Regions from separate parts of the Photobacterium ganghwense genome, predicted to be linked through region 2. Evidence: predicted binding sites of a transcription regulator. Region 2 holds the regulator's gene; the other holds the start of a gene.

Region 1 (5,196 bases), 660 kb from region 2:
TCTGATCGCGCGCCACCAGGCCAGTTACCGTACGGTCACCAATGGTGATCAGGAAGGTTTTCTCGGCCACAGCCGGCAGACGCAGTACACGCTGGGTCGCGTCTTCCAGATCGATACCGCTGCGATCAATCGCCTGACCTTCTGCTTTCTGCGTGGTCACGTCACGGTGCATCTTCGGCGGCTTGCCCAGCAGGATATCCATCGGCATATCGATTGGAGTATTGTCGAAGTGGCTGTCTTCCAGTGTCAGATGACGCTCTTCAGTCGCTTCGCCCACCACCGCATACGGGGCACGCTCGCGCTGACAGATAGCATCAAACACGTCCATATCTTCAGCCGCCACAGCCAGCACGTAACGTTCCTGAGATTCGTTACACCAGATTTCCAGCGGGCTCATGCCCGGCTCGTCATTCGGCACGTCACGCAGCTGGAATTTACCGCCACGCTCGCCATCGTTCACCAGCTCAGGCAGGGCATTCGAGATACCGCCCGCGCCCACATCATGGATAAACGCAATCGGGTTGGCATCGCCCATCTGCCAGCAGCGATCAATCACTTCCTGACAACGACGTTCCATTTCCGGGTTTTCACGCTGTACTGACGCAAAATCCAGATCCTCGGCCGACTGGCCAGAGGCCATAGAAGATGCGGCACCACCACCCAGACCGATATTCATCGCCGGGCCACCCAGCACGATTAGCTTGGCACCAACCGGGATCTCTTTCTTCTGCACATGCTCAGCACGGATGTTACCCATACCACCGGCAATCATGATTGGCTTGTGGTAACCACGAATTTCTTCACCGTTGTGCGATGCCACTTTTTCTTCATACGTACGGAAGTAACCCAGCAGGTTAGGACGACCAAATTCGTTGTTAAATGCGGCGCCGCCCAACGGGCCTTCCAGCATGATATCCAGCGCGCTGACAATACGCTCCGGCTTGCCGAAGTCGGTTTCCCATGGCTGAACAAAGTTCGGAATTCGCAGGTTCGAGACAGTAAAGCCCACCAGACCGGCTTTTGGCTTACCGCCGATACCTGTTGCGCCTTCGTCACGGATTTCACCGCCTGAACCGGTTGATGCACCCGGCCATGGCGAGATAGCCGTTGGGTGGTTGTGAGTTTCCACCTTCATCAGAATGTGTGCGTCTTCCTGATGGTACTGGTACTGACGGGAGGTCGCATCCGGGAAGAAACGGCCCACCGTGGAACCTTCCATAACGGCGGCATTGTCTTTGTAAGCTGACAGCACGTAGTCGCCATGTTGCTCATAAGTGTTCTTGATCATCTTGAACAGGGACTTGGCCTGATCAACCCCGTCAATCGTCCAGTCCGCGTTAAAGATCTTGTGGCGGCAGTGCTCAGAGTTTGCCTGCGCGAACATCATCAGCTCGATGTCATTCGGGTTACGGCCCAGCTTAATGAAGCTGTCCACCAGGTAGTCGATTTCATCTTCCGCCAGTGCCAGACCCAGGGTAACGTTTGCTTCCTCAAGCGCCTGACGGCCACCGGCAAGGATGTCCACGCTTTTCAACGGGGCCGGTTCAGCCTGCGTAAACAGCACTCCAGCCGCATCCAGATCCGTAAATACCACTTCCATCATGCGGTCATGCAGCAGACCTTTCAGGGCTGACAGCTGGTCATCTGTCAGAGATGCCGTGGTGTCAACATAGTAGGCCGTACCGCGCTCAAGACGCTTAACCTGGCTCAGGGCACAGTTACGGGCGATGTCGGTAGATTTGGAAGACCAAGGAGAAATGGTGCCCGGACGAGGTGTCACCAATAGCAGCAGGCCGGAAGGCTCATGTTCTGCAATCGTAGGACCGTAAGTTAACAGGCTGGCCAGCTTGTCTTGCTCTTCCTTGTTCAGCGGCGCTGACAGATCAGCAAAGTGCATGAACTCAGCATAAATGCCTGACACAGGCAGATCTAATTCGCGGCAGCGCTCTAGCAGCTTGTTAACGCGAAACTCAGACAGTGCGGGTGAACCACGCAAAATTTCCATGTGCGTACGTCTCTCGATTAGCAGTTGAATGAAGGTGATATTGGCCTAATCCCCAGCGAAGACCGGGATAATTACGTCAATGCCACCTCGTTTGCCAGCATTTTACGAGGCGAGTTTGTCGCGATGGGGCGTAGTATAAGGGAAATCTTTTTGTGACGTAACACTTGACGCAACCGTTTGCGTGTTTTTTTTTCGATCACGCGAAAAAACCACGAAAATGCCTCATTCTCATCCCCGGTTTCGGGTATACTGCCCGACCTTTCTGACAGCCTGTCAGGATACCCATACCGCAAAAAACTGCTGTCATACAGGCGAGGATTTTGCGTATTTGATGACCTTTGGTATAAAGGACGCCCGATAGATACTGAGAGCATAGTTAATTGAGCAATCTCCGAACGCATTCCACTGTCAGACATATCATAGCCTTACTGCTAAGCACCCTGCTTCTGAGCGGCTGCTTGTGGCAGGAAGCTCCGCGTACAGATTTGGAGCGTATTCGGGAAAACGGTGTTCTTCGCGTCGGCACCCTCAATAACCAGCTTTCCTACTACATCGGCAGCGATGGCCCGACCGGGCTGGACTACGAGCTTGCCCGCCGGTTTGCCAAAAAACTGGGGGTGAAGCTGGAAATGAAGCCGATGCTGAGCCTGTCGAACATGTTCCCGACCCTCAAGCGCGGCGATGTGGATATCCTGGCCTCCGGGCTGACCATGACCGCCGACCGCCTGGCCGATTTCCGTGCCGCTCCGGCCTACTACTACGCCAGCCAGAAAGTGGTCTATAAAAAAGGACAATGGCGACCGCGTAGCATCGAAGATCTGGCCGAAAACAAAGGTGTGCTGACCGTCGTGAAAGGCTCCAGCCACGAAAAGACCCTTCACCTCCTCAAACTCCAGCACCCTACCCTGACCTGGAACAGCGTTGTCGAAACCGACAGTGACGAGCTGATGCGCCAGGTGGCGGAAGGTGAGCTGGACTACACCATGGCAGACTCGGTTGATGTCGCCCTGAACCAGCGTATTTACCCGGACATCGCGACCGCATTAGAGCTGACGGAAGACGAACCTATCGCCTGGTTTGTTAATCAGCGTCACGACGACAGCCTGTATGCCCTGCTGATTGAATTCTTCGGCGACATCAAACAAAGCGGTGAACTGGCCAAACTTGAAGAGAAGTACTTCGGCCACGTGGACAAGTTCGACTATGTTGACACCCGCGCCTTCCTGCGCGCCATGGATCACAAACTGCCAGAGTGGAAAAATCTGTTCCAGCAGTATTCCGGGGAATTTGACTGGCGCCTGATCGCCGCCCTGTCCTATCAGGAATCGCACTGGAATCCGCAGGCGGTATCACCGACCGGCGTCCGCGGCATGATGATGCTGACCCTGCCGACAGCCAAGGCTGTAGGCGTGAAGAATCGTCTGGATCCAGAGCAGAGCATTCGTGGCGGCACGGAATACCTGCGCAAAATCATCGCCCGGATCCCGGACAGCATTGAAGACCATGAGAAAGTCTGGTTTGCCCTGGCCTCTTACAATGTTGGCTTTGGTCACCTGATGGATGCCCGTCGCCTGACCAAATCACAAGGCGGCAACCCGGATGCCTGGAGTGATGTCAAACAGCGGCTGCCGTTGCTACGTAAGCGTAAGTTCTACACCCAGACGCGCTACGGCTATGCCCGGGGTGATGAAGCCCTGAACTACGTGGAAAACATCCGCCGCTATTACCAGAGCATTATTGGTTATGAGCAGGCACACAGCCTGCCGCCAACCGATGACATTGCCATTGTGGACGGGCTGAACACCATCCAGCCACCAGCGGTCTCTGAAAGCCAGAGCACGCTGCCCGTTCCGCCGCCACCGTCCACTACACCGTCGGATGAGCTGCCGGACATCAGCGCCAACAAAACGGCCAGTAACTAATGGGGTTACCGGCCATTCGCCAGTTTCAGACCTGCCATGGAAAATCAAACGGCAATTGATGACGTTATTGGCAGGAAACGCTAGTGTCTGGTGAAACTAGCGGCCTGAAAGTGCTGTAACCTGCATGACGACAGCCAGCCCAGGCCAGCCCCCTCGCGTGACCTTTACTTTCAATGAAAAACAGCAAGTTCAGTGAGATCACGCTAGCAATACGGGATAATTCTGGTCCACAGCTCAATCATTTTCGCTGATACTGCAGAAAAAGGAGCCTGCGTACCGGGACAGTCCGTATGGCAGGAAAGAAATATTTGCAGGAGGCGCTATGCAGTTTTCGAAGAAAAAAGCCCTTGACCGAATGAGGACGCGGATGGCGGTCTCGGCAACTCGCCGTAAACGCCTGCATGCCAACATTCGAAAAAAAATTCACTGGCGGCATCGCAACTTTGTCCTGAGCTGTTGTACGGAGTAACCCTGTGTTACCCGACACAGTTAAGTCCAAGGTTCTAAGGTTCTAAGGTTCTAAGGTGCTAAGGTGCTAAGGTGCTAAGGTTCTGTGCACAGAAATACTAACGCACCGGCGCACCACCATTCAGACGCTATCACCTTATTCGGGTACGTGACGATATCAGGCACAACGAAAACAAGGGCTCATTTGAGCCCTTGTTTGTTTATACGGTGCCATTCAGTTGGTCTTGTGGTGAGCGCGACAACAAGCCTTACTGACCATCCATCACTAAGAGCGGTTCTGCTTATCACTGTCTTGCTGATCGGTTGCCTGCTCTGCAGCGCGACGGGCCAGTTTTTCTGCTTTTTTCTCTGCTCGCCGCCGCCGGAAGAAAGCCTGCAACTGCTCGCGGCATTCCACTTCCAGTACACCGGACTGAATCAGCACATGGTGATTTGCCTGCTCATAGCTAAGCAGGTTCATGATGCTGCCCGCAGCGCCAGTTTTCGGATCTTGCGCCCCATACACCACTTTGCCAATCCGGCTATGGACCATGGCGCCGGCACACATCGGGCAGGGCTCCAGCGTCACGTAAAGGGTCGCTTCCAGCAGCCGGTAATTTTGCAGTACCTGCCCGGCCTGACGCAGTGCCATGATTTCCGCATGTGCCGTTGCATCATGCTGAGTAATAGAGCGATTCCAGCCTTCCCCAATCACCCGCCCTTCGTGGACGATCACGGCACCAACCGGGACTTCCCCGTCAGCTTCTGCCCGGGCGGCCAGTTCAATGGCTCGGCGCATAAAAATTTCGTCGTTTGACGGGG
Region 2 (5,196 bases):
CTTTCTTTTTATTGATGGCGGGCTTTTTGTCCACCACAGGTTTATTCGTCATAACGGCTTCCTGTTAGCATCCTTGTCGGCCTGAACGGTATTTGTGGTCTGAGTCGTGTCAGATTCTGAAGCCGAAGGCTGAATGGGTAGCGAACAAAAGCCTTGCTCTGGTACATCCAGCGCAGTATTGAACTTGGCCGACAAGTTCTGGAAGGCAATCAGGGCAGTGAGCTCTACTAAGGCATCTTCGTCGAACCACTGTTTAAGACTAACCAGCATGGAATCCGTGACTCGTTGCCCGGTGACAGTGACGGCTTCCACATAGGTCAGAACGGCACGTTCACATTCATCGAAATGTTCACTTTGTTGCCAATGTGCCAGCGCTTTGATTTTCTCGACAGACTGGCAACGTTCTGCCAGTCGCATGCCGTTGGCATCGACACAGAAGGCACAATCATTGAGTTGGGAGACCCGGACACACACCAGCGAGCGAATCACAGGGGAGAGGGGAGAAGAACGGCGATCCAGATAACCAAAAAAGCCGGCGACCAGCCAGAATAAAGGCGGACGTCTACCCCACAGTAAAGCAGGATTCAGCACTTTGCCGAAGTGCCGCTGTTGGAGCCAGAGCAGGGGTCTGATCAGAACGGAGTAACGCTTTTTAGCCGGAATACGCACAGGAACCTCTTTATCGTCGGTGTGTCGTGTAACTGTCTGAGTCCAATATAAAGATCATGGATCATTTTATCGGTAAATATCAGACAAAGACCTGATAAAGAGGTAAAAAATTTCAGTCGCTAATCAAAATAGTAGAAATCAGGATTGATCGATGGAAATTCGTACAGGAATGGATTGCGGCTGGTTAGCCACCTGATTGCGACTGCTTGGTGCATCGGTGATCAGAATATAGCCACAAGCGATAATCGGGGCGACAGACAACAACATGGTTTTACCAATATGGTAATTACGATACCAATACTTTCTAGCGCGGATTTTTAGGAGTAGTCCCCAGACGAATAAAGTGACGTTTAACACGGTAATCGACAGTAACACATCATGCATAGCCACCGGTGAAGCCACTTGTTGGCTGACCAATAAATAGACAACCACAGGCGGAAGCAGGCTAATAAGAACCACCGCTCGCATCAGGCGTGGCCATTTGCCAAACTTATCCTTGAACATCTGTTCATTTTGTCCTGGGAAAGGTTGGGAATAGTTCATATAACCTCCGGTGTTTTACATCCGGCTAATTCTACAATTGCCCTCATTGAATAAAAGTGTGTTGCCGAATTAATAAGCAGCTTTGTGAGTTAATTCAATGTTTGACAGGGAATGACATTATTCTGTCATTGCAGAGCCAAAAATATGTTGGGAATAAAAAAGAGATCCGAAGATCTCTTTTATATGTGTCAGGTTGCGATTAACTTAATTTCGCAAGAAGTTCTGAGCGCCGCTCTTTCGGGATAACAGACCAGTGCTTGCCACTGATTGCTCCTTCCAAAGCCCACAGTAAGTCGATACTTACTTCGCCTTCATGAGTGCTCTGTAGCGCTTTATACGCATTCAGGGCACCGGCTTCATACAGCTCATCCACTGTGGTTATTCCGGCTTTTTTCAACATCCTCTCATTCGCCAGGCGAAGATTGGGTAAATCTTTGATTCGATTGGGAGAGGTGTTATTTTTTATTTCTTTATCTGCTTTAGCGGCAGATAAAGACAATTTCGCCTGAGCCAGAATTTTATCAGTATCGTCCCACCACTCTTCAGGAATGGCATAATGTTTGGTTACAACAGGAAAGCCACGTTTCTTATATACATAAGGTTTCATTCCTGCGGATTTATATTCCTTTTCATTGTCGGCATTCGCCCGTAAATGCAGTTTGTCATTTACCACGAGTGCAAACATTGTTTCGCCAGAAAATATGCCAAAGCCGCCAAACATTGAGCGTGATTTGACGTTATCGAAATTATTAAAAAGGCGTAATGAATCTTTGAGTACTGGTTTGTCCATGCGTCTTCTCGGTGAATTGTTACTAGGTCACCTAACAACGAGCGAGGATTCAAGAATAGCAGAGTTGTAAAACGAACTGTCAGGGAAAAGTGAAATTATTTCCTGATGTTATCTGCTATATCCATCGGCAACCCCGCTACCATAAGTTGACTGCTTTAAAAATAAAACTGCCTACTCTTAGGCCGGAAGCTTTGCGTCCCTACCTTTCGATAGGTTTGCCTTGTTCGTGACACCTAAAGCATATCTCAGAAGATTATTTTGAACTTGCTCCCAACTTTTAAAGTGTGATATTGCTCCCAGTAATATCTCACAATTTTTATAGTGATATACTTCTAATGTTGTGAATTTATTACTGTTTAAGTCAAAAGTGGTACAAAAAAACCGGAGATAAAAATCTCCGGTTTGTCATACATTTGTCATCAAGTTATGCATATTAGCTGTTCAGGTTACGCACTGATTTGCGAACGACCAGTTCTGGTATCATTTCAAAAACCTGATGCTCGTGTTCTTTGTTCTTCACGCGATCCATCAGAATCTCAACCGCACTCTTACCCAAACGGCGTTTAGGCTGGTGGATAGTGGTCAGTGGCGGTGAAAAATACGGTGCCAAGTCGATGTTATCGTAGCCAATGATCGACATATCGTCAGGTACACGGATACCGGCTTGCTCAAATGTACTGATCATGCCCATCGCCATGATGTCATTGAAGCAGAAAATCGCGGTTGGACGCTTTTCCATTGCCATAAATGTGTTGGCCGCTTTTACCGCAGATTCACATTCGAAGTCACCTTCCAGAATCCAGTCTTCATTGATGTCTAGTCCGGCTTCTGTCATTGCCTTGCGGAAACCTTTCAGGCGTTCGCGACAGGCCGCTTTTTCTGCGTGGCCAGTCAGACAGCCAATTTCCTTGTGGCCGTGCTCAATAAAGAATTTGGTTGCCACGTAGCCGCCAAGTTCAGCATTGTCCTGAATTTTATCGGTGTGCGGGCTTTCCGGACCCCAGTCCATGATCACCATCGGCAGATCTTTCTGGCGCTCCAGCAGTTCCAATAGTTGCTCGTCAAGATCCGAACACATCACCAGCAGGCCATCTACACGTTTTTCGGCCAGCATACGCAGGTAATCTCTTTGCTTTTCCAGGTTACCTTCGGTGTTACACAGAATCAGCGTATAGCCTTCACCGTAGCAATATTCTTCAACGCCGTGGACAACTTCAGCGAAAAACGGGTTGGTCGATTTGGTTACCAGCATGCCGATGGTACGGGTTGTATTGCACTTCAGGCTTCGTGCTACGGCACTTGGTGCGTAGTTCAGCTCTTCAACCGCCGCGAGAACTTTCTTCTGTGTTGCTTCAGCCACGAAGCGTGTTTTGTTGATCACGTGTGAAACGGTGGTGGTTGAAACACCAGCCATACGTGCAACATCTTTAATCGTTGCCATAGTTATTCTTCTAGTGAATGGGTCCGCAGACCTTTAAATTGAATGCATTACCTAAGAGGACAGTGATGAGTTGCGATGTCAGGGATGCCATTCACTATTCTGTTAGGTGGAATTACCAGAAACGCCAAAAGGCCGCATCTCGAACGGGCGGCTTCATCTCTGATAACAAAAAATCGTACCCGCGCTAATAAAACGCGTTGCATGGATCATTTGCATTGTTTAATCGCTTGCGATCACATTTTACTGAGTGTGGCCAATAGTGCAATGTTTCTGGCCAAAGTCATGGATATTTATTGACAGTTATCAATATTTTGCTTGTAACAAGGCTCTGCGCTGCAATTTATTGTTACGGTAATAACTTGATTTGAAACAAATTTAATATCCTGCAATAAATCAGTTTGCATGGAATAAAAATACCGGTTGTGCTTGCTGCGCGACAACCGGTACTAATTTCGCTCAATCAACGATGTTTCCGCTCTTATAAAACCGTGGTCTTTTCACTTGAAGCGGCGTTATCACTCTGCTTCACGAGGTTTGATTGATAGTAATAGCGGCTCTGTTTTCTGCCTTTTTTCGGTTTGCGTTTTCACCTGCCGGTAACACGACAGGGTAGCCGTCGACCGGGTGGTGGCTGATGCATACCGGCCAGCCATATACGGTTTCAATGAGCGATTCGCTTAACGCATGCTGCGGGCTACCATCTGCCTGGATTTTGCCGTTGTTCATGATAACTAACCGGTCAGCGTACTGAGCAGCAAGGTTCAGATCATGGATGACGACGATGACCGCCGCGCCGGCCCGAGCCATGTCTCTGGCGACGCGTAACGTGTTGTGCTGATGCGCCAGATCTAACGCTGAGGTCGGTTCATCAAGCATCAGAACGCACTGTTCGCCCGCCTGACTTAATTGTGTCAGCACGCGGGCAAAATGAACCCGCTGTTTTTCTCCGCCGGATAAGGTCGGGTACAGACGTGAAGACAGGGCAGTCACGTCTACCTGCGCCATTTTTTCACTGGCAATTTTTCGGGTACGGGCCTGCGAGATATTGAGAGGCAAAGCCCCCAGAGCCACCACTTCTTCAGCCGTGAAGGCAAATGTCAGACTGCTGTGCTGCGGCAGGATGCCGAGATGCTGAGCCAGCTGATGGGGTGGCCAGTTTTGTCGGTTGCGGCCGAAATAGCAGATTTCCCCTGACACGCTCCGTTCACCACACAGAACTTTCAGCAGGGTACTTTTCCCTGCGCCGTTGGGGCCTAACAGTGCAGTCAGCTCGCCTGAGCGAAGGTCGATCGAGAAGTCGTCCAGAATCACTTTGTCGCCCAGACTGAGGTTCAAACCCGTGGCGCTGACTGCTACGGGCTCTGTTACCACAATTGGCTTTGTTACCAAAGACGAGCAGTTGGCCGAATTTGCTGGCTGGCGTGCAAAGGACGAAGCGTTCACGGTTGTTGGGTTGTCACTCATGACAGTTTGCCCTTTTGCTTAACTAACAGTGTGATGAAAAATGGCGCGCCAATTAACGCGGTGATGATGCCAACAGGAAGCTCTGACGGTGCCGCGACAACGCGCGCCAGCATGTCAGCAATCAGGAGCAGTAAAGCGCCAAGCAAAGCGGACAGCGGAAGCAGGGTTTTGTGGTTCGGCCCGATCAGCATTCGACAAATATGGGGAACAATCAGGCCAACAAAACCGATCACCCCGGTCAGGGAAACGGCCACTCCGACGCCAGCGGCACAAAGCAGAATCAGGCTGC

The links. Region 2 encodes PurR, which represses purine synthesis genes. Its sites were predicted from a motif close to TNANGNAAACGTTTNCNTNA; they were not measured.
Region 1: purL (phosphoribosylformylglycinamidine synthase) is a predicted target of PurR. The motif match lies at 2,171-2,190, and genes of this name have one in related genera.

Annotation. Positions count from the first base shown of each region.
Region 1 covers NZ_CP071325.1:2,677,779-2,682,974, forward strand. The annotation lists gene purL (phosphoribosylformylglycinamidine synthase) at 1-2,005, opposite strand, end outside; gene mltF (membrane-bound lytic murein transglycosylase MltF) at 2,386-3,927, shown strand; gene tadA (tRNA adenosine(34) deaminase TadA) at 4,661-5,196, opposite strand, start outside.
Region 2 covers NZ_CP071325.1:2,017,913-2,023,108, reverse strand. The annotation lists gene FH974_RS09285 (FAD-dependent oxidoreductase) at 1-16, opposite strand, end outside; gene FH974_RS09280 (carboxymuconolactone decarboxylase family protein) at 49-669, opposite strand; gene FH974_RS09275 (hypothetical protein) at 808-1,212, opposite strand; gene FH974_RS09270 (TfoX/Sxy family DNA transformation protein) at 1,412-2,002, opposite strand; cyclic di-GMP riboswitch class I at 2,126-2,232, opposite strand; gene purR (HTH-type transcriptional repressor PurR) at 2,436-3,443, opposite strand; gene FH974_RS09260 (heme ABC transporter ATP-binding protein) at 3,969-4,907, opposite strand; gene FH974_RS09255 (FecCD family ABC transporter permease) at 4,904-5,196, opposite strand, start outside.